DNA from 2 places in the Desulfatiferula olefinivorans genome. Region 2 is predicted to be linked to the other one. Evidence: riboswitches for the same ligand, from Rfam matches in the RefSeq annotation. Region 2 holds a riboswitch; the other holds the start of a gene.
The links. A riboswitch is a leader RNA that binds a small molecule or an ion and turns the genes downstream of it on or off. The one in region 2 is predicted to bind cobalamin.

Region 1: it holds a riboswitch for cobalamin, as region 2 does, so the genes downstream of both, tsaA (tRNA (N6-threonylcarbamoyladenosine(37)-N6)-methyltransferase TrmO) here and thiC (phosphomethylpyrimidine synthase ThiC) in region 2, are expected to answer to the same signal.

The regions. Positions count from the first base shown of each region.
Region 1 covers NZ_BAAHXV010000002.1:285,027-299,946, forward strand. Annotated here, with positions in the region: gene ACYQ11_RS02920 (energy transducer TonB) at 1-72, opposite strand, end outside; gene ACYQ11_RS02925 (ExbD/TolR family protein) at 69-473, opposite strand; gene ACYQ11_RS02930 (MotA/TolQ/ExbB proton channel family protein) at 470-1,105, opposite strand; gene tsaA (tRNA (N6-threonylcarbamoyladenosine(37)-N6)-methyltransferase TrmO) at 1,115-1,594, opposite strand; cobalamin riboswitch at 1,729-1,924, opposite strand; gene ACYQ11_RS02940 (LamG domain-containing protein) at 1,985-4,237, opposite strand; gene ACYQ11_RS02945 (ATP-binding protein) at 4,629-7,682, shown strand; gene ACYQ11_RS02950 (dynamin family protein) at 7,670-9,097, opposite strand; gene ACYQ11_RS02955 (hypothetical protein) at 9,588-10,775, shown strand; gene ACYQ11_RS02960 (S16 family serine protease) at 10,768-13,086, shown strand; gene fusA (elongation factor G) at 13,395-14,920, shown strand, end outside.
Region 2 covers NZ_BAAHXV010000023.1:54,200-69,119, reverse strand. Annotated here, with positions in the region: gene ACYQ11_RS15395 (mechanosensitive ion channel family protein) at 186-1,223, shown strand; gene ACYQ11_RS15390 (hypothetical protein) at 1,216-4,275, shown strand; cobalamin riboswitch at 4,477-4,677, shown strand; gene thiC (phosphomethylpyrimidine synthase ThiC) at 4,765-6,114, shown strand; gene cobT (nicotinate-nucleotide--dimethylbenzimidazole phosphoribosyltransferase) at 6,178-7,245, shown strand; gene ACYQ11_RS15375 (hypothetical protein) at 7,621-8,079, opposite strand; gene ACYQ11_RS15370 (SAM-dependent methyltransferase) at 8,111-8,530, opposite strand; gene ACYQ11_RS15365 (N-acyl homoserine lactonase family protein) at 8,540-9,286, opposite strand; gene ACYQ11_RS15360 (PAS domain-containing sensor histidine kinase) at 9,510-10,595, shown strand; gene ACYQ11_RS15355 (response regulator transcription factor) at 10,565-11,218, shown strand; gene ACYQ11_RS15350 (ion transporter) at 11,225-12,031, shown strand; gene ACYQ11_RS15345 (hypothetical protein) at 12,172-12,429, opposite strand; gene ACYQ11_RS15340 (PAS domain-containing protein) at 12,440-13,147, opposite strand; gene ACYQ11_RS15335 (B12-binding domain-containing radical SAM protein) at 13,144-14,649, opposite strand; gene ACYQ11_RS15330 (antibiotic biosynthesis monooxygenase family protein) at 14,627-14,920, opposite strand, start outside.

The DNA of each region.
Region 1 (14,920 bases), on a different contig from region 2:
ATCCACCGATGCGGCGCAGAGAATGCCATGAAGCAAAAGCGACACAGCGGCCGGAACGATCAGTCGTTTCATGGCCCCGGAACCTCCGCCTGAAGGGACAGCCGGGAAACACCCAGCCCCCGTACCGTGTCGATCACCTCGAACAGCATCTGGTAGGATATCTCCCGATCCCCGAAAATCAGAACTCCGGCTTCTTCCGGCCTTGCGATACGCCGCCCGAGTTCCTCGGCCAGACGGGTTTTGTCAACGGGCTCCTTGTCCACATAAATATTGCCGTTGTTCTTCAGGGTCAGGGAGACCAGGTTATCCCGGCTCGTCTCCAGATGGTTCCCGCTGGGCAAGTCCACGGGCACCCCGTGGTGCACGGCCATGGACATCATGGCATAGATAAAAAAGACAAGAAGCAGAAACACCACATCGATCATGGGCAGCATGTCCAGTCTGATTTTTTTGCGCGGGCGAAAAACCTTCATCGCTGGGCACCGCTCCCCCCGTCGGTCGGCACGTTTTGTTTTTCCCAGACGATTTCCAGGCTGGTGGCGTATTTTTCGATGAACAACGCCGCATTTTCGATTTTCGCGTGGAAAAAATTATAGGGAAACACCGTGAAAATGGAAATCGTCAACCCGGCCGCCGTGGTGAGAAGCGCCTCGGCGATGCCGGAGGTCACGGCCCGGGGATCACCGATGCCCGATTGCCCAAGCACATCGAAGGACACGATGATGCCCGTCACCGTTCCCAGAATGCCCAAAAGAGGGGCCACGGTGATCATGGTATCGAGAACCCCCATGTAGCGGTTCATTCTCTTCACTTCATCGGCCGCCGCCGCCTCCATGGCCTTTTGCATGGAAAAATCCCGATGCAGAATACCGGCGGCCAGAATCCGGATCATGTAGTTGCTTCGCCCGGCACAGATGGCCCGGACACCGTCCCAGTCCGCCTGCCTGACGCGTTCCAGAACCTCGAACACCTGTTCCTTGTTCATGCCGCCATGGAGCCTTGCCCAGAAAATCAGCCGCTCGATGATCACGGTCACCGAAACCAGGGAACAGATCAGAAGGGGGACCATCACCGGCCCCCCGTTTTTGAGCATCTCGATCAGCATGGCCTGTCCTTATATAAACCGATTGTCCGCCCGACGCGTTTGAACATCCCCCGTGGACGCCGCCACCCAGCCCGATCTTACCTCGCCGCGGGGTAGGTCGAATACCGGAACATAGGGTTTGATATCCAGAAGCGGCGTTTTATCGACCACATCGATGCCTTCCACGTCCAGAACCGGGCCCCGTACGCCGGTCAGCCGGACGATGGACAATCCGATGGGATTGGGGCGTCGCGGCGCCCGGGTTGCGAACAGCCCCCGGGGCGTCGTATCCATGAAAGGCGTCACGGTCAGCGTGAAGGTATCCGACAAATGGAACTGATACAAAAGGATGATATGGGAAAACCCGTCAAGATCGTTAAGGCCTTCGACATACTGAGGCATCAGCTCGACGGTGCCCCGGGTCTGTTCGGCCCCGGTGGGCTGAATGGGCATGCCTTCCCTGTTCTGAAACGGTGTACGGATCACCCCGATGGGATGCAGTTCGACCATAGTACCTCCATGGGCCACGCCCCGTGGCCTTATCCCCCGAAATAAAAAACCCCGGACCGACGTGATGCCGCGATCCGGGGATATCCCTGTTCATCCATAAGATCCGCTTTAACCGGCCTTCCGTCCTCGAAGGACCCGGTGCGTCCATTCAGGCAGGTCTTCTGACTCTCCTCCCCTTTCAGCCGCCTTCCCAATTCGTGCGATCAGTGGCATTGATGGCCGAAACGTTTCTTTCACAAAAAAGACAAGAGGATTACAGCGGCGGGCCCGCTCCCGATTTTCACGGGATTCCCGATTAAGCCTTTCGGCACCTGAACATGTCTGTTTGTGCTACCCCATGGCCCATCCGATGTCAATATGTTTTTCCGGCCGGCCCCGTCAGCGGCACGATCATTTCTTCGGGAGCAGGTGCCCCTTGTTCAGGGTTTTCCTTCCCTCGAGTATCGCAGGTCCCACCGGCACATGGAGGGGCTTCACGGGGTCGACGGTCGTCATATCGTGAACTTCCTGATCGGAAAGCGCCCGTCTCCAGAGCGTCACCTCGTCGATGCAGCCCCGGAACAGGAGGTTTCCGCCGTCGCCGACACAGATGTAGTCGCCACTGTTTACGTCCCCCGACAGACCGGTCCGTTGTCCCACGCGATTGCCGTTCACATAGAGACGGATGGTGTTTTCCCCGGCGTCCCTGACGGCAAGAATATCGTACCAGACACCCACATTAACAGGATGGGCGAGAAAGGTGGTTTGTTTTTCCTTGTCTCCGATGAAAAAGGTCACCTGATCACTGCCGTAAAAGAGCCCCCACTTCTGATAAGGTGAACCGGCATTGGTCACCAGCCCCTGACGAATGCCCTGGGCCGGTTCATTGATCTTGACACGGCAGGCCACGGAAAAGGACCCCCGGGAAAACGTGTTGGTGGCCGTCAGCGGAATTTTGATCCGATCGCTTCGGTTGTAAAAGCAGTAAGCCCGGTTGTCGTTCCCGAAACGGTCCTGGGACAATGCGGCGCCATAGACGACGGCATGGTTCTGTTCAGACGATGAATCGGTCGCATCGCCGTCAAAATGATACACACCCACCGGCTCCTGCCTGCTGTCCTCGTCCGGGGAGAGGGAGGCGGTCTGAACGAGCTGAAGGCTTTCCTGATGAAAGGCCGCCATGTTATCATCGCTCATGGCGCGATCCCACAGCGTGATCTCGTCCATGCGCCCGACAAACAGGAGGTTCCCGTGATCCCCGGCGTAAATCGGCCCCAGGCTGTCCACGCTGCCGGACACGGCGGGGCCGGTATGAACCGGCAGACCGTCGACGAACAGGGTCATGGTGCGGGTCGCCGCGTTTCGCGTTCCCATGACATGATGCCAGGCCCCGGGGCTGAGGGGTGCCTGAAGAGACGAAGCGTCCCCTTCCTGGTTCCGGAGATAGAAATTAACCCGGCCCTCATGGGTGTAACGGAAGGCCCAGAACGGTGTGCCGCCCGCGGCATTGCTCAAAAGCTCCACCACTCCGACCGGCTCATCGGCGGGACGGACCCAGAACGAGGCCGTGAAACTGCCCGACGCAAAAGTCACGGCATCCGTTCTGGGAATTTTGATTTTGTGGGGGCGATTGTAAAACAGATAGGCCCGTTCCGGATTGCCCACCCGATCCTCGATCAGCTCCGCACCGCTCACGACGCCGTGATTTCCCCGTCCCGAACTGTCCTCGGCGTTGCCGTCACACAGATAGCGGGCCACCGGCTCGGGCATGCCGGGCAATTCAGCCTCATCGAGGATTTCATAAGGTTCCACGGCCTCCGGGGCGTGAATCCGTGCCAGAACCGCGCTGTCCAGGGCCTGGTTCCACAGGCGGATATCGTCGATCCGTCCCACGAACATCAGATTCTTCTGATCCCCCACGGAAATCTTCCCCCCGGCGTCCACGGTGCCGCTGACCCCGGTTGCCGTTTCGATCAACCGGCCGTCCACGTAAAGGCTGATCGTGTTGTCCTGGGCGTTTCTCACCCCGGTGACCTGATGCCAGGCGCCGTCGGTGATGGGCGCGGCGATGGAAACGGTCTGACCCTCCTGGTTTCGCAGGCGAAAGGCCATCCGGTTCGCATCGATCAGATTGAAGGCCCAGAAGGACGGCGAGGAAGAGCGTTCGTTTGAGACCAGGCCCTTCATCCCCCCGTCCCTGTCCTGGGTTTTCACCCAGAACGACACGGTGAAGCTGCCGTTTGTAAAGGTGTTGGCCAACGTTCGGGGAATATCGATGCGATGGGAGCGCCCATAGAAAATATAGGCCGAATCGGGCCGTCCGTAACGATCTTCGGTGAGGACGGCATCGAAAACAATCGCCGTATTGCCCTCGGGCGACGTGTCGGCAGGACCGCCTGAGAACAGATATTCCCCGACAGGATCGGGAATGGCCACGAGGGGCAACCCGGGATTGACCAGGGACACGGCGGCCGGAGGGACAAACTGGACATCGCTTGATTTCCTGTCCACGGCCGTCATTTTTTCGCGGCCGCCCTTCATCTGCTCAAATTCCCGTTTCTGAGATTGTTTTTCCTTCAAAAAACCGTCCATGTCCGACTCGGCTCCGACACCAAGTGAAACCGACACCATTACCAGAACCAGCACCGCCGCCAATGTTTTCATAGTCGCTCCCTGATCAGATGGTTAAGTGGGTAAGACAAACGGACTCACGATACACCCGGACCGTTGTAAAGGCAATGAAACGGATCACACCCCGGACGCCCGCAGATCGTTAGGGTCATACGACCCACCGGACGGCCCTGTGAAAACACACTATCGAGTCCACCTCATTTCCGCAAGGGTTTCATACGGTTGGCCGACCACCGCCGGGAAAATACCTTGACGGATCCTTTGTGCGTGGCGTATCCTTATTTCGTTGTCCCATGATTCACATGTTCGATTCCTTAATCTCATGTTCACGCACATCGACGGCTTTGTTTTTTTTCCGTGGTTCCGGACGCAAGAACCTCGATGACCCTTCACGTCGGAAAAGACGAAACACAAGGATTTCGTGATGCCCCTATTCAGACGATCGGGACTGTGGGTCCTGATGGCGGTCGTCTTGCTGACCGGACCGAACACCCTTCCTGCCCGGGAAACCCGGTACCTTGAGCCCCAGGGGTTCCAGCGCGTTCTGATTCTGTATTCCTACAATCACAATCAGACCGCCCAGCAGCAGATCGCCGACGCCCTTGAATCCGCCCGCAAACTATCCCATCTTCCGTCGGACAGTTACGTCCATGAGTTTCTGGACGTCACCTTCACGAAAGATAAGGCCCAGCTCCTGATGCTGCGGGATTACCTCGCGGCCAAATACAAACACAAAACCTTTGATCTGATCATCACGGTGTTCGACGCCGCACTGAGGTTCCTGATCGACCACGGCGAGGCGATCGCACCGGACAGCCCCTGCCTAGCCCTTTACAATCAACACCGGCCCGGCCTGACCCGGGGCGGAAAAAAAGTCATCCAAAGCCCCCTTCATGTCGAAACCAAAGGCACCATGGCCCTGGCCCTGGAGCTTTTCCCGCGGGCCCAAAGGGTGGTGTTCGTCACCGGCAGCGGGAAACTGGACAGGGAGTTCGAGGCCCGGGCCCGTGAGGCCTTCGCGCCGTGGGAAAAAACCCTCACCGTCACCTATACCGGAGATTTGCCCTTAGACGACCTGTTAAACACCATCGCCCAACTCACCCCGGAGGATCTGGTGATTTACGGGCGATACACCTCAGACGTCACCGGAAAAAATTTCAACCCCCGAACCATGGCCATCCTGATTTCCCAAGTGTCCCCCCGGCCGGTATTCTGCCTGGCCACCTCCCATCTTGACACCGGGGGCATCGGGGGGGTGATGGTCGATGTCACGGCACTCGGGGTCATGCTCGGACGGGCTCTGACCGCCATGACCACAGGTGAGCCGACCGAGCTCGAACCGGTGTCCCGGTTCGTGCGTCCCATGTTCAACTGGGAACAGGTCAGGCGATGGGACATCAATCCCCGCCGACTGCCCGCAGACAGCGTGTTCATCAACCGTCCCCAGACGATCTGGAGCCAATACAGATCCACCGTGATCGGTACGCTTGCCCTCATCGTCATTCTGATCGGATTTATCATCAGCCTTATCATCCAGGGCCACCGGCGCAAGCTGGCGGAACAGGCGGCCCGGGAAAGCGAAGAACGCTATCGCCTGCTGTTTGACAACATGCTCGACGGATTCGCCGTGGGGGAACTCATGTTTGAAGACGACAAGGCGGTGGACTTTAAGTACATCGACGCCAATCCCGCCCACGACACCCTGACCGGCATCCGCCATAAAAAAGGCCGGACCATCCGTGAGCTTGTTCCGGGCATCTTTGAGAAAAATCCTGAATTACCGGGCCTCTTCGAACGGGTGTCGCAAACCGGTTCTCCCGAACGGTTCGAAACCTTTGTCCACGCCATCAACGCCTGGCTGGCCCTGTCGGTCTACAGCGTCAAACCGGGGTACATCGCCGTTCTTTTCGATAACATCACCTCACGCAAGAAAGCCGAAGAAAGCCTTCGCCTGTTCAAGGCCCTGGTCGACCGATCCACCGACGCCATCGGCATCTCAAATCCCGAAGGCCGTCATTACTATCAGAACAGGGCCTTTGACGATCTGTTCGGAGATATCGGCCCCAACCCGGTGAGCACGCTTTATACCGACGAAACGGTGGGCGATACCGTGTTCAATGCCATCATGAAAGGCGGCAGCTGGCAGGGTGAAATCGAGGCCTATGCCGGGGACGGCCGGATTCTGAATATATTTCTGCGGGCCTATGCCATCAAGGACCATGACGGACGCATCCTCGGCCTGGCGGGCCTTCACAACGACATCACGGCCCAAAAACAGTCCGACCAGGACAAAGCGCGTCTCCAGCAGCAGCTTTACCAGTCCCAAAAAATGGAATATGTGGGTCGTCTGGCCGGGGGCGTGGCCCACGATTTCAACAATATGCTGGGCGTCATCCTCGGCCACCTGGACCTGATCATGGACGGTATGGATCAGGCCGCCCCCCTGTTCGCCGAGCTCATGGAAATCAAAAAAGCCGGCGAACGGTCCGCCGACCTGACCCGGCAGCTCCTGGCCTTTGCCCGCAAGCAGACCGCCTTGCCGAAAGTGATCGATCTGAACGAAACGGTGGAAGGCCTTCTGAAAATGATCCGGAGACTGATTGGCGAGGACATCGACCTGATCTGGTCGCCGGGTAAACACTTAAGTCCGGTGAAGATCGACCCCGGCCAGATCGACCAGATGATGGTGAATCTCTGCCTGAACGCCCGGGACGCCATTGGGGGCGTGGGCACCGTCACCATCGAAAGCGGCACAGCGAGCCTCGGCCCTGATGACGTGGCCCGGTTCACCGAAGGCGTTCCCGGAGATTATGTCACCCTTGAAATCCGCGACAACGGCTGCGGCATGGATGCCGAAACCCGGGACCGGATTTTCGAGCCGTTCTTCACCACCAAAGTATTGGGAAAAGGCACCGGTCTCGGCCTTTCGACGGTGTACGGCATGGTCAGGCAGAACAAGGGATTTATCGATGTGGTCAGTGAACCGGATCAGGGGACGACCTTTCGGATCTTTCTGCCCCCTCACCAGGGAGGCGAGGTCGAAAAAACCGTGCCTGTTCCGGCAGACGACCCCGTGGGAGGACATGAAACCATTCTTGTGGTCGAAGACGAGGAGGCGATACTGGATATGATCACGTTGATGCTGACGCCGCTGGGGTACACGGTGCTTTCGGCGTCACGGCCGGAAGACGCCGTCACCCTGGCCCGGTCCCACCCCGGGGCCATTGACCTTCTGATCACCGACGTGATCATGCCCGGCATGAACGGCCGGGATCTGGCCGGACATATCGAAAAAGCGGCCCCCGGCCTCAAATGCCTGTTCATGTCGGGTTATACCGCCGATGTGATCGGCCGGCACGGGGTTCTGGACCGAAGGGTTCATTTCATCCAGAAGCCTTTTTCAAAAAAAACGCTGAGCGTCAAGGTCCGGCGAATCCTCGACGGCCCCCGATCCGATCGGAAGCCTCAGCCCATGTAATCGCTTCGGGGGGCCGCGAACGACAGATGGTCCGCCCGGTCCTCATGAATGTCCGACAATTCCGCCAGTGCCTCCCGGATATCCTTGACCCCCTCGGTGGCCACACGATGAACCTGCTCGTACTCCCGGTTCACGCGGCCGATGGAATACCGCCATTTCTGCCTGTCCAGGTAGTCCCTGCAAAGACTCCGGACGGCGGCCCAGTTGTCACGTCTTCGCTGGTTGTCCAGAGGGGTCAGATCGTCAAACCGGGCCATCAGTTTTTTATGGAACCTGTTTTTGAAAAAACGCCGGAAGGCCGTCGCCGTCAGGGCGAACAGAATACCCGCCAGTGATGCCGAGGCGATAAGCAGCATTTCCAGCGGCATGCCCCCCAGAACACCGGCCAGCATCAGAACAAACACCGTCGACGAACCGAGAATCAGGCTGATGCCCAGACCGGAGAGGTTGAATTTGATATCAAACCCCAGCATCTTTTTCTTGTAACTGAGCAGGGCTTCCAGAAAATGGTCCAGATGGTCCGAATGGTTTTCCACAAAGGTGGCCAAATGATCCAGACGGTAATCCGGCGCCCGAAGAATCGTCCGTCTCAACTCCTCCCGCTGGTTCTGAAGGTATTTCAGGTAGTCGAGTTTCTCGGAGAGCTGGGCCGCCCCCGAGGAATAGGTCAGATGGATCTGGGGGATATCCTTGCGACCGGTCATCTGGGACAGGTTCCAGCACAGGGTGCCGTAGACCTGGAGCAGGTCGGTCATGGATTCGCACTCGTCGATGCGGTTCAAAACAAACAGGATGCGTTCTTCAAAGGTGCTGGCCGGAAGGGTTTCCCGGAGGGCCACATAGGTTTCCTGGACCGTGCCGGCCTTGTGGGGGTCGAACAGTACCAGAATCAGATCGGCAATTTTGGCCAGATCCCCGATAACCTCTTGATAATTATAACCCCGGTCCCTCTCGGTCACGCTGTCGAGCATACCCGGGGTATCGATGATGGCCAGTTCCTTGAGAAAGGGGGCGTTGACTTTTTTCAGACGGAAATGGGAGGCGAACCTTCGTCCGTATTTTTTCATTTTTTCGAACGGATAGGCCGGGTCATTGAGCAGGTAGCGACCGTCATGCTCCTCGGTAACACGGATCTCCTTTTCCCCTTCGGCCCGCTCGTCGTAGGTAATCACGGTAAAGGAGTCATCGGTGGGGGCCTGCCCCGTGTCCTGGACATCGGCGCCGATGTATTCGTTGATCAGGGTGGATTTACCCGACGAATAATTGCCCAGAATCAGCACCACCGGCCGCCATTTGATGCTTGCTTCAAGCGGAACCTCGACGTACTTGTACTTGATGGCAACAGGGCTCAGCTTCTGCTCGACCATCTCGATCAGTTCGGTCTGGAGCGAGTGAATATAATTATCACGATACATGTCATTCTCCGAAAAAAAGTTTACGCCGAGGGTCAAACGTTTTCATGGCTATCAGAAGCCCTGTTTCACGTCAACATCTATATAAGTCCTCGCAGGTCCCAAGGGCATGCAACCTCTTCCGCGACGGCTGTCCTACGGCTTGGGTATCGGTAGCGATTCAACGGGCAGCGAACGTTCGATTGACCCGGCTCCGCCCGTCCGTTATATCGGACAGGGAGGCCCCCGTCCTGGAATCCGGACCGGTCACGGCATGGGCGGTCGGCTATCGTTCAATCACAATCATCTGGATTCATATCATATTTACACAAAGCAATCCATACGGCATATTCTTTGCTGTGTATCATGTCAAAAAAGATGCCCGGACGGATCCCCATGGACGGCAAACACGGGCATCCGCTTAAAAAGACAGTCCTTTTTTATTGCGCCCCGGGAATGAATGTGGCAAAGTCCGCTTCGGCATCAGACACGCCCCCAGGGAATCGAGGACACCATGAGCAAGGACATTTACAAAAAAACCGCCCCCGTCTGGATCATCTCCGACGGCCGTCATGCGACCGGCCTTCCGCCATGGAATGAAACCGATGAAACAGACGTATCCACCGGACCGTTCCGGGAATACGCCGTGTCCGAACTGGGACGGTATCTCCTCAATCCCGACCCCATCTCCATCCATGACCGCCTGGTGGGATGCCATATCCGTTTCAAACCGACCAAGGCCCATCGGATCAAACGAGTGCTGCTCCGGGCCCTGCCCGTTTCCCGGTCAAAAAACACGCAGGACGACCTGAGCCGGGAATATCTGTCGTCCATGAACCTTAAAACCCGGCCGTTCAAAGACAGCCGTCTCGAGCAGCATTTCCGCCTCATCAACCGGTCGCTCAGGCCCTATGACAGCCTCCTCCGGATGCTCGAATCCATCAACGTCGGAGCCGTTCTGGATCTGACCGGCGTCTGCGAAGACATCGCCGGGAATCGATATCGTCTGGATCTTCAGGGATCGGTTCAGGAAAAGCTGGACTACATCGTCGGTCACCTTCTGACCCGGGTCAGAATCACCATGCGGCGGGCTTACCTGTCCAACGGCCTGTTCGAACTCCGGGGCTTTTCCTTTGAGCACTTCGATCCGGGCCTGTCCTACCGCCTGATCCGTTTTTTCCGAAACGGGGAGCCTGTTTTCCGTTTGATGGATACGGACGACGGCAGACCCGGATTTGAGGTCGAGGACCCCCGGCTTGTCCACGCCCTCCAGCTGTTCGAGCAGTCCCTTCGCACCAACGTACCGCTCAGGGAATCCATTGCCATGTGTATCAGGGGTGAGGCCCAGCCGTTCAAGCTGTTCTTCACCAAGCAGCTTGAATTTTCATACTCCCAAAATCACCTGCCGGGCCTGTTCCTGAAAAACCATGATATCGCCCGACTGAACCCCGAACACAAAGGGGCCATCGCAGACATCCTCAACAACCGGCAGAGGGTCATTTCCTTCAATTACATTCCCAGGTCCTCATCCGGCGAGGAAAAGATGCACACCCATATCTCGGTGATGCATGACGTCCAGGCGCTGGAACCCCTCAAAGAGCAGTTCCCCAACCTCTTCAGCGAACTGGCCGAGCAGGCCCCCGCCTCCGATGCGGGTCGGTTCTATCTGCTCGACGCCATCAGGGGGGCCCAGGATGACTGATACCTTTACGGAAACCGATTACAGCGAAATCGATGCGCTCCTCGACTATCCCGCCTTTCTTGACCGGCACCTCGAGCACCTGGAGGATACATCCGCCGTCCGGGTGCCGGACGATCCCATCGACAGGGTGATTTTCCAGAACGAGGCAAAAAACGCCATCCGCAGAATCGCCCGGAACAAAGGCCACATCCTGATGGTGGGCCGTCCGGGAACGGGAAAATCCCTGCTGGCGTCCATGTTCAATAAGGTGATCGACGCCTCGCTGGGCGAGTACATCCGGCCCAGGGAAGCCATCGCCGCCTATCCGGGCAAAGACGACAATCATGTCCGCTTTGCCTATGCAAAGCCCGAAATCCTCGAAAAACAGATCGAGGACGTGTTCGACGACATCGAGTTCGCCCGGAACAGCGTGGAGCCCTTCTCCCTCCGGGAGCCGATCCGACGGGCAAACCGGGTCAAGAGACTGCTTCTCCTTCTGGCCCTGTTCAGTGCGGCTGCGGGATTGTTTTTTCCTCCGGCCTTCATCGCCACGGGCATCGCCGGCATCGGCGTTATCTTCATGTTCATGCAGGCAAACAACCACAAGGTCCAGGAAAAAATCCAGCAGGACAATCAGATGGGTCGTCGCAACGACATGAAGCATCTTCAGGACCTGGTCCCGGAAATTTTGTACGACCCCCGGAAAGACACGGATCTGATGATCTGCGTATCCGAACCGGACCCGCGAAACATGAAGGGGGGCTTTCGCCACGACCCCTATCAGTCGGGTAATCTTCAGACGCCGATCCATAAACGGGCCTACCTCGGAGCCCATGCCAAGGCTCCCATCATTTATATAGATGAGCTCAAAACCCTGGTTCGATCCGGCTACATGTCCAGCCTGCTTGAAATCATGCAGAACAAGGAATACATCCTCGAAGGCGGGAAAAGCACGGGCAGCGGGGCGGCGGACCGGGCGGAAAATCCTCTCCGGGCCGATAACATCATCATCGCCTGCTGCAACCACGACACCCTCGCCTTTCTCCAAAACGAAGGCGACGGCGCCTTCTTAAGCCGCATCGAAGACCGGGGCGAGATCATCCAGATGGAGTCCGGCGTTCCGGAAACCCCGGAAACCATCGCCCAGGTGGCCCAGTTCATCAAGCAGGAAATCAATCATTTCGGACAGGAGCTCGAAAATACCTGGGGCAGCGTCATCGATAAAGAGGGGTATGACGGGGTCCGGCGCCGCAATGAAACGATTCTGGGGCGCCCCCTTCCCGCCGATTACATGCTCAAGGAGAGGGAATTTTCGCGGGACGCGATCAAGGAAATCATCAAGGAGCTTCGGTGCCGGGCCTCGGACGGAAAACTCTGCGCCCTGCTCCGCCCCGTCAACGGGCTGATCAAAAGTGCCGAGTATGCGGCCATTCTCGAAAATGCACCGCTGGTGTCGAGCCGCCATGTGAAACAGGCCCTTTCCGAGCACATCAGCCTGGAAGGGTCGCTGTCCCGCGAGGTGACCCGGCACAAAAAGGAACTGAAAAACTACATCAGCTCCATGACCGACGCCATCGGATACGTGGTGGGCCTTTCCGTCATCACATCAAAGGCCGGGGGCCAGATGTACGGCCAGCCTTTGCCCATCCACTGCCAGATCAACCCCGGCGCGGCCGACACCGTGGCCGCCGCAGGCAAAACCGGCGACATCGCCAAAGCCGCGGCCCAGAACGTACGGGCCTCGATCAAGAAAACCTTCCGGAAAATCGGCGCGCCCTATGTGGGCTATGAAATGCACATCGAATATATCCAGGCCCACGGGGGCGTCGAAGGGGACAGCGCCTCCATCGCCATGGACGTGGCCCTGATCAGCGACTACATCAAGACGCCCGTCAACCAAAAGTTCGGCATCACCGGTTCTCTGACCGGCGACATCGTCCTGGCGGTGGGCGGGGTGACGGAAAAAGTCCGGTCGATCATGGATCCCATGCTGAACATGATGGGAGCCATAGTGCCCTGGCAGAACCGCGAAGACATCGAGCCCCTTCTGGTCAACGTCGAGGCGGAACCCATCCGAAACGGAGAGATTCCGGGGATCCGTATCTTTCGGAGCGAGGATCGTCAGGATCCCTTTGACATCTATTTCATCAAGACCAAATACAATGCCTACCGGATTCTGATGGACATTGACCGTGACGAATTCGAAAAGAAAATGGCCCGTCGGTGCCGGATGGATTTCGATGTCATGCAATCCATGAAAACCGGAGGCGGCATCAAAACGACGGAAAAGGATCCGAACGATGACTCAGATACCGGGCCCCTCGCACGATAAGGTCCCGGCCCGTGTTTTTTTTCTTGTCAACGTTCCGGAAGCGACGTATAATCGCCGAAAATTCAGTTCTTTACTTCAAACGACACACTTCTCATGAATTTATAACAATAACGTATTGACATTCTAACACCATACCTGTATTTTACCGGACTTGTTGATTTCAGTTGGCCGCCATGTAATTTCCGCACCATCAGTTGAAGCCCGGAATTCCATGAAACCTGAACGATTCTGTCACCGGTGGGTGTTACCAGCAGGGTGAAAACGGCTTTTGTCATTTTGTATCAATTATTGCACGAAGGATGCATTGCATGAAAAACGATCTATCAAAGGTAAGAAACATCGGAATCAGTGCCCACATCGACTCGGGGAAAACCACCTTGACCGAACGGATTCTTTTCTACACCAAACGAATTCACGCCATCCACGACGTCAAGGGCAAGGACGGCGTCGGTGCCGTCATGGATTCCATGGAGCTTGAAAAGGAGCGGGGCATCACCATCGCCTCCGCCGCGACCTTCTGTGAATGGGGTGATCATGAAATCAATATCATCGACACCCCCGGCCACGTGGATTTCACCATCGAGGTCGAACGGTCCTTAAGGGTTCTCGACGGCGCCATCCTCGTTCTCTGCTCGGTGTCCGGCGTCCAGTCCCAGTCGATCACCGTCGATGCCCAGATGAAACGGTACAAGGTCCCCTGCATCGCCTTTGTCAACAAATGCGACCGGAGCGGAGCGTCACCCTTCCGCGTCCTCAGTCAACTCAAAGATAAACTCGGGCACAACCCGGTGGCCCTCCAGATCCCCATCGGTCTTGAAGACAAGCACCAGGGCGTGGTGGATCTTCTTTCCATGAAAGCCCTTTACTTCGACGGCCCCAACGGGGAAACCATCCGGGTCGAAGACATTCCCGCAGAGCTTGTCGATGAAGCGACCGAGCGCCGGGAAGAACTGATCGACAAGGCCTCCCTCTATTCGGATGAACTGACCGAAGCCATCCTCGAAGAAGGCGAGATTTCTGCCGACCTGATCATCGATGCGGTCCGCAAAGGCACCATCGCCCGTCAGCTGACCCCCGTCCTCATGGGTTCGGCCTACAAAAACAAAGCCATCCAGCCCCTGCTCGACGCGGTGACCCGGTACCTCCCGGCCCCCTACGACATCACCAACGAAGCCCTTGACATGGACAACAACGAGGCCCCGGTGATCCTCGACAGTGATCCCAAGAAAAAAACCGTGGCGCTTGCGTTCAAACTCGAAGACGGCCTCTACGGTCAGCTGACCTACATCCGCGTGTACCAGGGAACCCTGAGAAAAGGCGATACGGTCATCAACGCCAGAAACGGCCGGAAAATCAAAATCGGCCGCCTGGTCCGCATGCATGCCGCAGAAATGGAAGACATCGACATGATTTCATCCGGTTACATTGGTGCCCTGTTCGGCGTGGAATGCTCGTCCGGCGACACCTTTACCGATCCGTCCCTCAACATGTCCATGCTGTCCATGTTCGTGCCCAAGCCGGTTATCTCCCTGGCCATCAAACCCAAGGACAACAAGGCCCAGATCAACATGTCCAAAGCCCTGTCCCGGTTCACCAAGGAAGACCCCACCTTCAAGACCTACGTGGACCCGGAGACCAATGAAACCATCATCGAAGGCATGGGCGAGCTTCACCTTGAAGTTTACGTGGAGCGCATGTTCCGAGAGTACAAGGCCGAAGTGGAAACCGGCAAGCCCCGGGTGGCCTACCGGGAAACCATCACCCAGCGCGGGGATTTCGATTACGTTCACAAAAAACAGACCGGCGGCTCCGGCCAGTATGCCAAGGTCATGGG
Region 2 (14,920 bases):
TTAGGGTTTGATGGGCACGCGTTGCTTCGCCCATCCTACATCGTGTCGCCCATAGGATGGGCAAAGCAACGCGTGCCCGTCAGCGAGACAACGAGAATGTTTTTTAAGTTAACGGCATCGAAGCTTCTTCCGGCAATGTAAAGACGCATTGCCCGCCGTCCTGTGACCCGATAGGGGATCGTTTGATGATACGCCGATGTGTTTTTTCAGCGCTGTTGATCGTTATGCTCCTTTGCCGCGTTGCCGTGACGGCAGCGGTCGATCCCGTTTCCGAAGAGCCTTCGGGCCGGACCGAAATCTCGGTTGTGGATGCCGGTGCGAGTGCCGACGCGGAGACCGTCCCATCGGAGTCCGCCGCCAAATCGGGGCTTCCCGAGGCCCTTGCGCAAACCAAGCCGAAGGTGGAATGGTCCCTGAGCGCCGCCAAGCTGCTCTGGTCCGTGGTGGTGATTGTTCTGGCTTACTACGTCATCGCCTTTGTTTCGCGCATTCTGGAGCGTATCGCGGAACGATGGGTCAATCTCCGGCTTGCGGTCATGCGCCTTATTCCCTTTATCCGGGTACTGGGTTGGACCGGGGTGATGTACGTGATCGTGGCCGGTATCCTTGCTCCGCCCATCGAGACCCTGCTGGCCCTGACCGCCTCGGCCGGTATCGCCCTCGGGTTCTCGTCCCAGGATATTCTCAAAAACATGTTCGGCGGCATGATGATTCTGATGGACCGACCCTTTCAGGCCGGCGATAAAATCCAGATCGGGGATCATTACGGCGAGGTGATTCAGATCGGACTCCGTTCGGTGCGCATCGTGACCCCGGACGATTCGGTGGTGTCCATTCCCAACAGCGACATCGTCAATCAGCCGGTATCCAACGCCAATAACGGCGAGTCCAACTGCCAGGTGGTGGCCGAACTCTACCTGCCCCTCGGCCTTGATTTTTCTGTTCTGAAAACCATCGCCCGGCGGGCTGCCGTTGTGTCCCGCTATATCTATCTGAACAAGCCGATTGTCGTGGTGTTCAAAAATGAAATCCACGAAGGACGGTCCCTGCTGAAAATGAGGGTCAAGGCCTACGTTCTGGATATTCGGTATGAATTCCCCTTTGCCGGTGACATGACCGAGCTGATTGTGGAAACCCTGATCCGTAAAAACCTGCTGGACGACGCGAATCCCTTGACGGCTCCGGCCTGTCTTCCCACTATAATGGACACGCCCCATGAGTGAAACACCCAACGATGCCAAGGATCCTGTGGTCTCGGCCTGTCTTACGGAAGGTCGACAGTTTCTCGATGAGGCCTTCGATCGGTTTCTCACCCCCTGTGCCGAGCATCTGGAGGCCTTTTCCCGGCTCCTCGGGCAATCCGTCCAGTCGGACGAGGGTGACGATACTCTGTCGGCCGAAGACCTTTTATGCCGCATATGGACACGCATCGACGATTTTCTCGATCACGTGAAAGAGATATCCGATTTCAAGCCCCTTGCGGAGATCAGAGTCGAACTGGACAAGGAAGGGCAGGACCGTTTTCACCGTTTGATCGGAACCTTTCCCCGCAGCTATGAACTGGTCTGGAACGATGATTTTTTCAAGCCCGGTCCAAAGGACTCCCAATGGATCAGGACGTATAAATCGTTCAGGCGGCTCCGTCGATCACTGAGCCATGCCGGCCGGGTTACCGCCAATGTGTTCCGATCCACAAAAAAACCGCCGTCGCCTCAGACCCATGTGCTGAACCTTCAGCATTTTCTGAGGCTTCATTTTCTGATTCCTTACAGCGATCTGATTTCCGGGTGCATGGATCTTTTTCTGGCCCGGATCTCCGACCGGCTGTTGGCCCTTCACGCGGTCATGAGCGATCACACACTGGGCTTTCTGGGCCTGGGCGAAGAAAAAAGCAACTGGATTCGGGACGTGCATGACCGTGTTCAGGCCCGGATGGCCGGGCCTGGACCCGACGTCTTCGATCCGGCGGCGCTTTCAGCGTCCCTTGAATCCGTCAAAGCAGAATGGCTGGAGCGGTTCGACGCCTTTGCAGCCGCCTTTGAAACCGAGTGGGCCCATGCCGCCCAATTTTCAGGAACGCCGGTTCTGCCCCATGGCCGGTATGGACGCCGCCGCTTTCTCAAGGCCCAGGCCCGACAGCGACGGACATTCAACCACGCCCAGGATCTTTGGGTCCGTCATTTTGAAGGGGAGGGACGGGACTGGACCCATGATGTCGCCCTGAGCCGCATTCAGGTCCAGGTGGCGAAAAAAACCCTCGAAATTCTGGCGTCGGTGTCGAGCAAGATCACCGGCCGGATTCTTCCCCAGTGTGAACACGCCGTGGAAACCCTGATGAAAACCCGTCAGCGCTTAGGCGGCATGGAGCAGGCCGGGGAATGGCATCTCAAGAAAACCATGATTCAGGAAAGCCGGACCCTGGTCCGGGATTTCCGCCGGGAACTGCTTCCGGCCATCGCCAACCGGGTTCTCGGTTCGGGAATCGGCCAGGACCTGTCTGCCCTTAGCCGTCTGGCCCGGGACAAGGCGAATAATCTGGCTGAAAACCACGTGGTGTTCAAAAAACGGGACGACCATATCCCGCCCCAGTCCGAGACGGCCGAGATTCCAATCCGTGAGCTGTTCACCGAAGAATTTCTGATCGCCTTTCAAGCCCGGCTTGACACGTTTCAGCAGGGCCTTCGCATTCGGCTGGACGATACCGTAAACGGCATGAACGATATTCGGGAGGTCGTCGAGTTTAACCTCGAATCCTCCTTTGCCCTGCTGGATAAGGAAGATTATACGGAGGAAGCCTATCAGATGGTCGTCGAAGGCATCGACCGCAGCATCCGGCAGCTGAACGAACTGATGGACCAGGTTCGGGGCCTGCCGGACAGCATCGGGGCAGACTTGGGTGAAATTGCCTACGGCTGGATTGTGCAGATCCAGAAACTTCTCGACAATGAGAAACTCATTGCCTTGAAATTGAAACTGGCCAAGGCCAAGGCTGCGGGCCGTCTGAAACGGATGGTCCATGATCTGGCCGCATGGGTCGGCCGGAAGATGAAAGCCCTCCGGGCCCAAGGGCGTAAAGCATGGGAAAAGGGCAGGGAATGGTATCAGGACGTAAGGATCAATCTCGGATTTTCACCTCCCGACGAAGACAGTACCATCCAGTTCACCCAGTTTCTGATTGAGACCGCCGAGAAACTAAAAGCCCTGCCCTTTGTGTATCAGCAGCTCTTTCAGATCGAACCCCTGACCGATGACCGACTGTTTTACGGCCGTGAGGCCGAGCGCAAAACCCTGACGGATGACATGGCCGCCCTGGACACGTCCGGAGGGATGGCCTGCGCCCTGGTGGGCGAGCGGGGAAGCGGCAAAACAACCCTGATCAACATGCTCACCCCCGAATGGTCCAAGCATCGAACCGTTCACGTGCTGAACCTCAAAGAAACGCTGCATGACACGGCCGATCTGCCTGCAATCTTTCATCCGCTTCGACCGGACAAGCCCTTTGACACCCTGGACGATCTTTGTGAATTTCTGATGTCCGACGGCAAGCCTCCGGCCCTTGTCGTCGAAAACCTTCAGAAGCTGTTTTTGAAAACCATGGACGGATTTGATCTTCTCGATCAGTTCGCGGCCCTGATCAATCATACCCGCAGCCGGGTGGCCTGGGTGTGTTCCTGCACCCTCTACGGCTGGGAATACCTGGACAAGGCCGCCGACCTGTCACGGGCCTTTGATCGGGTCGTGACCCTCAAGCCCTTTTCCGGCGAGGACATCGAATCCATGATTTTAAGCCGTCACCGGATGACCGGCTATCAGTTGAAGTTTCTCATTTCCCGTGTCGTCAGGATGAGCCGTCCGTTTCGGAAACTGTCATCCGAAACGGACCGTCAGGCCTACTTAAGAAAAAAATTCTTCGATCAGATCCAGTCGGTGGCATCGGGCAATATTTCCGTGGCCATTTTGTTCTGGCTGCGTTCCATCCAGAGTATCGAGGAGCATGAATTGCGTCTGGCCTCCCAGGTGCAGTTCAACGTCACCTTTCTGTCGCATCTGAATACCGAAGACCGCTTCACCCTGGGGGCCATTGTTCAGCATGACACCCTTACCATCGACGACCACGCCGCCGTTTTTCGCCAGTCCGCGGATAAAAGCAGGCTCGCGCTTCAGAATCTGACCCGCATGGGCATCCTTCAGCAGGAGGAGGGCCTGTTCCGCGTCCATCCGTTTTTATACCGCCACGTGATTCGATTTCTGAAGCTTCAGAATATTCTGCACTAGCCGGATGGCGGCTTCGTAAAACGTCCGATATCTGCGTTACGCGTCATCCCTCGTCACTGCGGCGTACCCTAAGTACGCCTCATTCCTCGGTCTTCGCAAGCCTTGATCTCGAACATTTTACGAAGCCGTCCAAAAACTTTTTTTTACGAGATCATCAATGATGACATTTTTTCCGTTCTTGACGATGCCGCGGCCTTGGGGTATGTATTTCGCATTGTTTCATCCAAACGCTTTTTTGCAAACGGAACACGGTGAAAATCCGTGACGGACCCGCCGCTGTAACCGGGTGACAAACCGTTCAGGCTCAGGATCTCATGGGCAGCCACTGATACCCACGGGTATCGGGAAGGTGCAACGGGGAAGACCGGAAGTCAGAAGACGTGCAGAAAAGCCGATGTTGGGGCTCGATGGTAAAGGGTTCCGAGAAGGTATCATGCCTTCCGGAGCCTTTTTTGTTTCCGGGGGGCGGAAAACAAAAGGAGCTGTGTGATGAAAACCCAACTTGAGCGTGCCCGCGAGGGCATCATCACCCCCCAGATGCACCAGGTGGCCATGGATGAAAACGTGGATGCGGAGATCATTCGCGATCATGTGGCCCGGGGTGAAATCGTTATTCTGAGCCATGCCGCTCGTCCCCACCAGAAAGCGGTGGGGATCGGAACCGGCCTTCGCACCAAGGTCAACGCCTCCATCGGCACCTCGTCGGATATCTGCGACGTTGAGGCGGAAATCCGAAAAGCCCGGGCCGCCGAGGAAGAGGGGGCCGACAGTTTGATGGAGCTGTCTGCGGGCGGGGATCTGGACCTGATCCGGCGGTCCGTGCTGGCCAACTGCTCGCTGCCCGTGGGGAACGTTCCCCTGTATCAGGCGTTCAGCGAGGCGGCCCGCACCTACCGGAATCCCTCCCGGCTGGACCCGGAGTATCTGTTCGACCTGATCGAGCGCCAGCTCGACGACGGCCTGAGCTTCATGGCCATTCACTGCGGCATCAACCGCTACACCATCGAGCGCCTTAGAAAGCAGGGGTACAGGTACGGCGGTCTGGTGTCCAAGGGCGGCACCTTCATGGTGGCGTGGATGGATCAGAACAACCGGGAAAATCCGCTGTACGAACAGTTTGACCGGGTCTGCGCCCTGATGAAGAAGTATGACGCCGTCCTGTCTCTGGGCAACGGCATTCGGGCCGGGGCCATCCACGACAGCCATGACCGTGCCCAGATGGCCGAGATGATCATCAACTGCGAACTGGCCGAACTGGGCCGGGACATGGGCTGTCAGATGATGGTCGAAGGGCCGGGCCATGTGCCTCTGGATGAAATCGAGGCAAACATTCTTCTTGAAAAAAAGATGAGCGGCAATGCGCCGTATTATGTGCTGGGACCGCTTCCCCTGGATACCGGGGCAGGGTACGATCATGTGGTATCCGCCATCGGTGCGGCCCATTCGGCTCGTTACGGGGCGGATCTGGTCTGTTACATCACTCCGGCCGAGCATCTCGCTCTGCCGAACGAGGCCGATGTGCGGGAAGGGGTGAGGACCACCCGTCTGGCCGTGCGTATCGGTGATGTGGCCCGGGACCCTCAGCGTCGGGAGCGGGAAAAACAGGCGGCCATGGCCCGGCGGGACATGCGCTGGGATGATCTGGAGACTCTTCTGATGTTTCCAGACACGGCCCGGGCCATCCGGCAGAGCCGCCTGCCCGGGCAGAAGGAAACCTGCACCATGTGCGGCGATTTCTGCGCCATGAAAAAGGGCATGCAGGTGTTCGGCGGAGACATTTCAGCCGCCAAGACCGATGCCTGTCAGACGGACCCGCCGTCAGCGGCGGCATCGGCCTGATCTTAAACCCTTCAACCACAGCGGGGCGTGAGCCCCGCGTTTTTTCAACATGACGAGGTGACCATGACGTTTTTAAACAGAACCATCGATGCGATTATCCCCCCGGACCGGACCTTTCTCGAGACGGCCCTCGATCGTCTGGCCAACCAGGCCCGGCCCGCGGGCAGTCTGGGACGGCTTGAACCCCTTTCGGCCCGTCTGGCCGCGATTCATAAAACCCTGGATGTGCGCCTGACGCGGAAAGTCCTGGTGACCTGTGCCGGCGACCACGGGGTTGTGGCCGAAGGGGTCAGTCTTTTCCCCCAGGAAGTGACGGCTCAGATGGTTTACAATTTTGTCGGCGGCGGGGCCTCGATCAGCGTACTGGCCCGCCATGCCGGGGCCGAGGTCCGGGTGGCCGACCTGGGGGTTTGCGCGGATTTCGATCCGTCCCTGCCGATTTTTCATAAAAAAGTGGCCAAAGGCACCCAAAACTTTGCGGTGGAACCCGCCATGACCCGGGATCAGGCCATCAGCTCCATCGAAGCGGGGATTGAGATCGTGGACAGCCTCATGGCCGAAGGGAAGGTGGATATGCTGGGCACCGGGGACATGGGCATCGGCAACACCACGCCCTCGTCGGCCATCATCGCGGCCTTTTCCGGCATCGCCGTGGACCGGCTCACCGGTCGGGGCACCGGCATTGACGATGCGGCGCTTTCCAATAAAATCAGGGTCATCGAACAGGCCCTTGCGCGTCATCAGCCTGACCCTGCAGACGCCCTGGACGTGCTGGCCAAGGTCGGCGGGTTCGAGATCGGCGGCCTGGCCGGCCTGGTGATCGGCGCGGCCCGTCACGGCATTCCCGTGGTCTGCGACGGCCTGATTTCCACAGCCGGAGCCCTGGTGGCCTGTGAACTGGCGCCAGCGGCCAAAGATTACCTGTTCCCCAGCCACCGCTCCGTGGAGGTGGGGCATCGGTTCATGCATGAGCGGCTCGGATTCGATCCCTTGCTGGATCTGGGTTTCCGACTGGGTGAGGGCACCGGCGCCGCCATCGCCATGGAACTTCTGGATGCGGCCACACGGATTCTTGCGGAGATCAAGACCTTCGAGGAAGTGGGCATTGTGAACAACAATACGCCGTCATAATTTTAAAGAATATTATCGTCACCTCCCTCAAGATGGAGGTGATCATCCTATTGTTAAACCACCCGTTCGCGTTGCTCACTGAAGGGCACGAAGAAGCTTGTAAATAGTGGGTTTTTCTTCGTGGCCCTTCATGTTCTTAAGTGAGCGCAGCGAACGGGTGGTTAATAAACCTGAGGCTTTTCTCAAGGGAAAAACCCTCACCTTATAGACACATCGACAAAGCCAAAGCCATAACCAACCCAATGCCATTATTTTAAGATCATGATGGGTTGCCTATAAATTTTCGTTGTTCGTGTGATGGGCACGCTTTCGCTATGCTTGGAGTTCAGCTGAAAGCAATCCCCTGAACCCATTCGTTCGGCGATGAAACAGCCTCTAAATATTCTTAACAATTTTACTGACGACGTGTTTATTGGTTGAGTCTTCTATCCAAACATCAAGAACCCATGCATTTTCCCCTTCAACACGTTTTATAACTTTGAATTTTACATAATATAGCGTGTTCTTTTTAAAATCTGCATCAAGGAAAAATACAGCGCCCTCTCTGAAATATTCTACGTCGACAACCACTTTATGATGACCTGGATTGATTGAAACACTGGAATACTTTGGTTTACCTATTCCCAATGCCATGTAACCATCAGGTATAATATTTAATCGTGTGTCGTCAATTTTAAGAATTCTGATCCCATCAGTAGGTTTAATAAAGGCAACATCATTACCGATATTTAATAAATAAATACGATGTTTTGATGTACATCCAGTGCCAGAATTCAAGAGAATCAGCATTGTAGCGCAAAGATAAAATAATTTCATTAAATCAATATTTTTCATTATATCAATATATTAAATGTCCATCAGAGTTTTAAGCCTGCCCCGCACTGGGGCAGTCGTGCTCGCCGGTGATCCAGGGCTTGATGTCGAGGATGGGGGTGTTATCGATCATGTCGATGCCCCGGACCGTAAGGGTTCCCCCGCTTTTGGCCAGCACCGTCAGAACGCTCATGCCGATGGCGTTGGGGCGGATGGGCGAGCAGATGCTGAACACGCCCCGGGGGGCCTTTCGGTTCGGTGGGGTCTGAAAGAGATTGTCCGGCCTGAACCCAGGGCTTTTGTGAAAATGAAACAGTACCACGATGCGATCGCCCACGGCGATGTCGTCAAGTCCCGGTGCGAAGGCCGGGTCGATTTCGAGGCGGCCTTCCACCTCGGACACCGACCAGTGCCGCGGCACAGTCGTCGCGTCGGTTCGGGCATGGCCGATGGGCGTGAATGTGATGGTCATGCTGCCTCCTCAGGGTATGGTGTCCATGGCGGCGAAAGCCGGTTCGTGCAGGGGAATCAGGATGTCGGCCATGTCCTTTACCTTGAGCATGATATCGTAGGCCTCGTAGACGTTGACATGGGTCCCCGGCGGGATCACCGCCATTTCCATGGCCCGGATTTCCGTTGGGGGATTGAAATTTTCGTTGATTACACAGAATCCCGTGATGGCGGCTTTGCCCGAAGGGGTATCGACGAGGACGGTCAGGCCGCCGTCGGTGTGGACCGGCGTGTGGATCACCCGGATGCCCGGCACGATGTCCATGTCCTCCCGGACAAGGCGGATCTGTCCGTTTTCCTCCACCTCATCGATGTAGTCCTCCAGATAACGGTAATCCAGAGGGTGGGGGTTGTGGATGCGTTCGAGTTCCTTTTCGTGAACGAAGAATTCGGCGTTCACACATTTGTAGTCGTTTTCGCAGTGATCGTTGTGAAGATGGGTGTGAATGACGATGTCGATGTCTTCGGGCGTGAGCCCCCACCGGGCAAGCCCCTCTTCAAAGGTGTAGATCTTCCCGCCGATGGCCTCTTCCCGGTCCCGGGATATGATGGGGCTCATTTCACCCGTGTCCACGAGAATGGTTTTATCTCCTCCCTCCAGGTACCAGCAGTAGATGGGAATGGTAAACGGAATGCCGTTGTTGTACTGATAGGTCATCATGCTTTTGTCGAACACCTTGGTCCCCATGACCAGGGGATGGATTGTGTAGGTATTCATCGGTCGCCTCCGTCTTTGGTCTGTGAAGAATGTGCCCTGTTATGAGCCGTTTCTTTGGACGTTACGCCATATGGCCGAAATGGTAAACCCTATTTATCCTTACGGCTTTTGCGACGATTCCGTACTATCCCTTGAAATGCACTGATGACAGACCCCTTCGGCCTGTGTTAAAAACACAGGACACCACTGTGGCGACACGGGTTTCGTTAAAAGGAAAAGGGATATGGCCGCAAACAACAAAGGGGAAGCCGATCAGACAATTCATGCACTGGAGAAGGAGATTCGCGAACTGAAGGCGCAGAACGCCGCGTTGCTCGAATCCAGGGAAAAATACCGGACGATTTTTGAAACCACCGGAACGGCCACCATCGTGATCGACGACGATAAAACCATTTCCATGGTCAACACCGAATTCGAGAAGCTGTCGGGGTTTTCCAAGGCGGAGATCGAGGGCAAACGGGTCTGGACCGAATTTATCGAGGACGTGGATGTCCAGATGATGAAACAGTACCACGAAAAACGCAGGGAGATGCCGGACAAGGTGCCCCGGAATTACGAATGCCGCCTGAGGAACAAGTGGCGGGACAACAAGATCGCCATGATGACCGTGGCCCTGATCCCGGGTTCCCGTCAGAGTGTGGCCTCGGTGAGGGACATCACCGAGAGGCGGCGGGCCGAGGATGAAATCCTTCGGATCAGCGAGGCCGAACGCCGCAAGATCGGGTCCGATCTCCATGATGATCTGGGCCAGCACCTGGTGGGCATCGAAGCCCTGTCGTCCCTGTTGCGCCAACGGCTTTCCGCCGAAAACCATCCCGAAACCCACCGGGCCGATGAAATCGTGGGCCTGATCCGCCAGGCCACGGCCAAAACCCGAAGCCTGGCCAAGGGGCTGTGTCCGGTCAACATGGAACAGGGAGGGCTTTCATCCTCCCTGAACGAGTTCGCCGATCACGTGGAGAAGGTGTTCGGCGTCACCTGCCGGTTCAACTGCCTGACCTCCCTTGCCGTCAAAAACAACGCCGTGGCCACGAATCTTTATCATATCGTCCAGGAGGCCGTGAACAACGCCCTGCGCCACGGCCGGGCCGGCCGGGTGAAAATCACCCTTCTTTCCGTCAATGACGCCCTTTGCCTGGTGGTGGCCGACAACGGCTGCGGCATGTCGGACAGTCGGCCCGCAGGCGGTCTTGGGTTGTCGATCATGGGATACCGGGCGAAAAACATCAAAGCGGATCTTACGATTCGAAGCGCTTTGAACAAAGGAACGCGGGTCATATGCCGAATCAATCGCGAATATTTATCGTAGACGACCATCCGGTCTTCCGCAAAGGTCTGTCCCAGCTGATCAACGAGGAGGCGGACATGACGGTCTGCGGAGAAGCCGAAGACGTGAACGAGGCCAAACGGGCCATCGAAAAGGCCCGGCCCGACATGGTCATCGTGGACATCACCCTCAAGGACAAGAGCGGGCTGGAACTGATTCGGGATCTCCACGAAAAAGACGAGACGCTGCCGATTCTGGTGGTGTCCATGCACGACGAATCCCTTTACGCCGAGAGGGCCCTCAAGGCAGGCGCCCGGGGCTACATTATGAAAGAGGAGATGACCGCCAACGTCACCGGTGCCATCCGTCATGTGCTGGCCGGGAAAATCTATGCGAGCCACGATGTGATCAGCGCCCTTATCGGCCTGGCCGGGAAAAAATCCGAGGCGTCCGGTGACCCGGTGACTACCCTGTCCGACCGGGAGCTGGAAGTGTTCCAGCTGATCGGCAAGGGGTACGGACGCAAGGACATCGCAGATATTTTGGGTGTCAGCGTAAAAACCGTGGGCAGCTATCGGGAATACATCAAGCGCAAACTGCATGTGAAGAATTCACCGGATTTGATGAAACGGGCCATCGAATGGAGCCGGAGTCCAAAGGGGTAGGTCGATATGAAGGATTTGAAGAAAACCGTCGAGCAGATTATTTTCGAATCGGACACCTTTGCCGGCAAGCTGTTCGATATCCTTCTGATCATCAGCATTCTGGCCAGTGTGCTGGTGGTCATGCTGGACAGCATCGAAAGCTATGCCGCGGCCTACAGGCCTTTTTTTGTAGCCGCCGAGTGGTTTTTCACGGGGCTGTTCACGGTGGAGTATATCGTCCGTCTGATCACGGTGGCAAAGCCCCTTCGGTATGCGCTGAGCTTTTTCGGCATCATCGATTTTCTGGCCACCATTCCCACCTACATCGGCTTGTTCTTTCCCGGCGGCCAATATCTTCTGGTTATTCGTGTCCTGAGGGTCCTGAGGGTGTTCCGGGTGCTGAAGCTGGCCCAGTACATCGGTGAAGCCGAACTGCTCATCAAAGCCCTTTCCGCCAGCCGGCGCAAGATCATCGTCTTTATCTTCAGCGTTCTGACCATTGTCACCATCATCGGTGCTTTGATGTACATTATCGAGGGGAAGGCCAACGGGTTTACCAGCATTCCCATCAGCGTCTACTGGGCCGTGGTGACCCTGACCACCGTGGGCTACGGCGATATTTCCCCCCAGACCGGACTGGGTCAGGCCCTGGCCACCGTGGTGATGATTCTGGGCTTTGGCATCATCGCCATCCCCACCGGCATCGTCACCGCCGAACTGACCCGGGCCATCGGGGATCAGGCCAAACCCTTCCGGGTCTGCCCCGGCTGCGGCAGCACCCTCCACGACCCCGACGCCCGCTTCTGTAAACTTTGCGGCCACAGAATTAATTAAAATGAGGACCTTGCGCAGCCCGTAAGACCTTTGTCAACAGCAACGGTCCATCAGAGGCGTTTTTTTTTTCCAATCCTGCATCGACTTGACAATGTCCAGAATGGCTTCGTGAATACCCTCGGCGCTGGAATGAGTTTTTTTTATTTTTTTTCGTGCATTTCTGATTTGATTCTTTCCAATTGAAGACAGTGAATGTCAAATTGCAGGCGGCTGTTTTCATCTATTTCCTTTATCACATCGGAATGGATCTGTTGAATGAGTTTGTCGGCATCAGAAAGCAACTGTTCCATACTATCTGTTTTTATTTGATTTTTCATAATTTTTTTGTGCCTTTTATTTTTTTCTCCGTTATTTCCTTGGGGTATTTGGCATCTTGTCAAGCCACGTATGGAATTCATCCCATTATTCTTATTCCTGATTTTTCGTCAGATTAAATTCGGGATACAATGCTTCAATACATTTGGGACACAGGCTATGCGTGAACGTAGCTTCGGAATGATCCCTTATGTAGCTTTCGATTTGATGCCAGTAACCCTCATCGTCTCTGATCTCTTTGCAATTAGCGCAGATAGGCAGTAACCCCTTCAGTGTCTTCAATTCTTTTTCTTGTATAATCAATTGGGTTTTAATCCGGGTTATGTCCCTCTCTGTTGTGGCAATGGAATCAATGTTGCCATAATCGTCTTTCAAATATGTGGTCACAATCCATATATCTATAATGTCACCGCTTTTTGTTAGCCTTTGGCATTCAAATGAATCGGCATGCCCTTTGGGGTCAGATGGATCGATGTAGGCCAGGCCATTTGGTTGACTGCCTTCAGGAATCAGTTGTGAGATATTCATCGTGAGTGCTTCTGATTCAGTATATCCGTACAAGCGCTCGGCGCTTTTGTTCCATGCCAGAAGCCTTCCGTTTAGATCCTGAATGGTGATGATGTCATTCAAGTGCTTCAACACGGCGGCCAGGCGGCGGACATCGATGCTCCTCCTGTTGATTTTCATGTTCGCTCCTCCTTGATAAACGACACGCTTCTGATCATACTGCGATGGTATCGTTTCAGGATAGACGGTTTTTGCCTTTTTCTCGATCTGTTTATTGATATTGAATAATTTCATACCGTTATCCTTGTCTTAAAGCCATGCATCGGTTTTAAATTGAAATGCCGTTCACAGATCCTTCGGTAGTGGTAGCCATAGATGGACAAGGTGATGGCCACCGGCATCAGCTTGGGTTTGTGCAACAGCGCCCAGAACAGCAGTTTCCAATAATGGAATCGTTCTTTCCCCAAGACTCCGAGCCGAATTCCGGACCGGAACATCGACAGAAACCGCTGCACATTGAGTGGCTGGTTGATTTCGGGCGGTTTAAGCTCCTTGAGCAGGGTGATAACCCTCTGATAATAGTTTTTTGGGGAATAGATCTGTTTGAGAATCGCACGGTAGCCATTCGAAAGGCGTTCCATTCCCATCTTTGGGATAATGTTGGTAGAGCCGTCCACATTATCGCCGGAAAATGTTTGAGTCACCCGGCTTTCCCGCTGAAGACGATCAAACAGGCGTGTGCCCGGAGGGGCCTGGAGCATGCCCACCATGGCCGTCACAATACCGCTTTTCTGAATAAAATCGATCTGGCGCTGAAAAATCGAAGGCTTGTCATTGTCAAACCCTACGATGAACCCGCCCATCACCTGCAATCCCGAACGATGAATGACAGACACGCTTTCAAGGAGATTTCTGTTTTTATTCTGACTTTTATGGCATTCGGTCAGGCAGACCTCGTCGGGTGACTCGATTCCGATGAAAACCGTATCGAAACCGGCCTTCACCATCATCGACAGAAGTTCGGGGTCATCGGCCAGGTTGATCGAGGCTTCGGTGAAAAACACGCATCCTTTCTTGTCTTTGTGCCAGTCGATCAGGGCCGGCAGGAGACAGGCTTTGAGGTAAGCGGTGTTACCGATGAAGTTATCGTCGACAAAAAAAATGCTGTTGCGCCAGCCGGATCGATAAATCCCGTCAAGCTCTGCAATGATCTGCTCCGGAGTTTTGATACGGGGCCGGTGGCCGAACAGGGCGGTCACGTTGCAGAATTCACAGTTAAAGGGACAGCCCCGTGAAAACTGGAGACTCATAGCGGCATAGCGCTTCATTTTAACCAGCGACCACAGAGGAACCGGGGTCATTGACATATCGCAAAAGCCTTCGGACCGGTAGATTCGTTTTGGTTTTTTCCGTTCAAGATCGGCCAGAAAACGAGGAAGGGTCAACTCCGCCTCATCGAGAACCAGGTGGTCCACGTCGGGAAAGTCATCGGGCTCCGACGTGAACAGCGGTCCCCCGGCCACCACCGTGACAGACATGGCCTTGCAGCGGGCGATGACAGCACGGGCCGATGCGCGCTGTACGGCCATGCCGCCGATGAAGACCATGTCGGCCCAGGCCAGATCCTTGTCACTTAACGAGTTCACATTGAGATCCACCAGCCGTTTCGGCCAGTCTTCGGGCAACAGGGCCGCCACGGTGAGCAATCCCAGTGGGGGGAACGCTGCTTTTTTCCCGACGAAACTCAGGGCGTAGGTAAATGACCAGAAGGTTTCAGGGAATTTGGGATATATCATAAGGATCTTCATTATATTGTTCTCCATAAATTTTTGTATTTCTGATGTTTTTAACCGTTTCCAGACCTTCACTGTCGAGGACGGTCAGGATGGTCAGGCCAAGTGACTCCCTCAAAAGGGTCCGGGTTCCGAGAATCACGCTGAACCGGTCGGATTTCAGGAAATGAGTCAGGGTATCTCGATCCTGCCATTCCGAAATTAGGGTGAACCGATATTTGTTTCCGATATCGCAATAAACGCCAAAACTCAGGCCGCCGTAACCCCCTTCGGG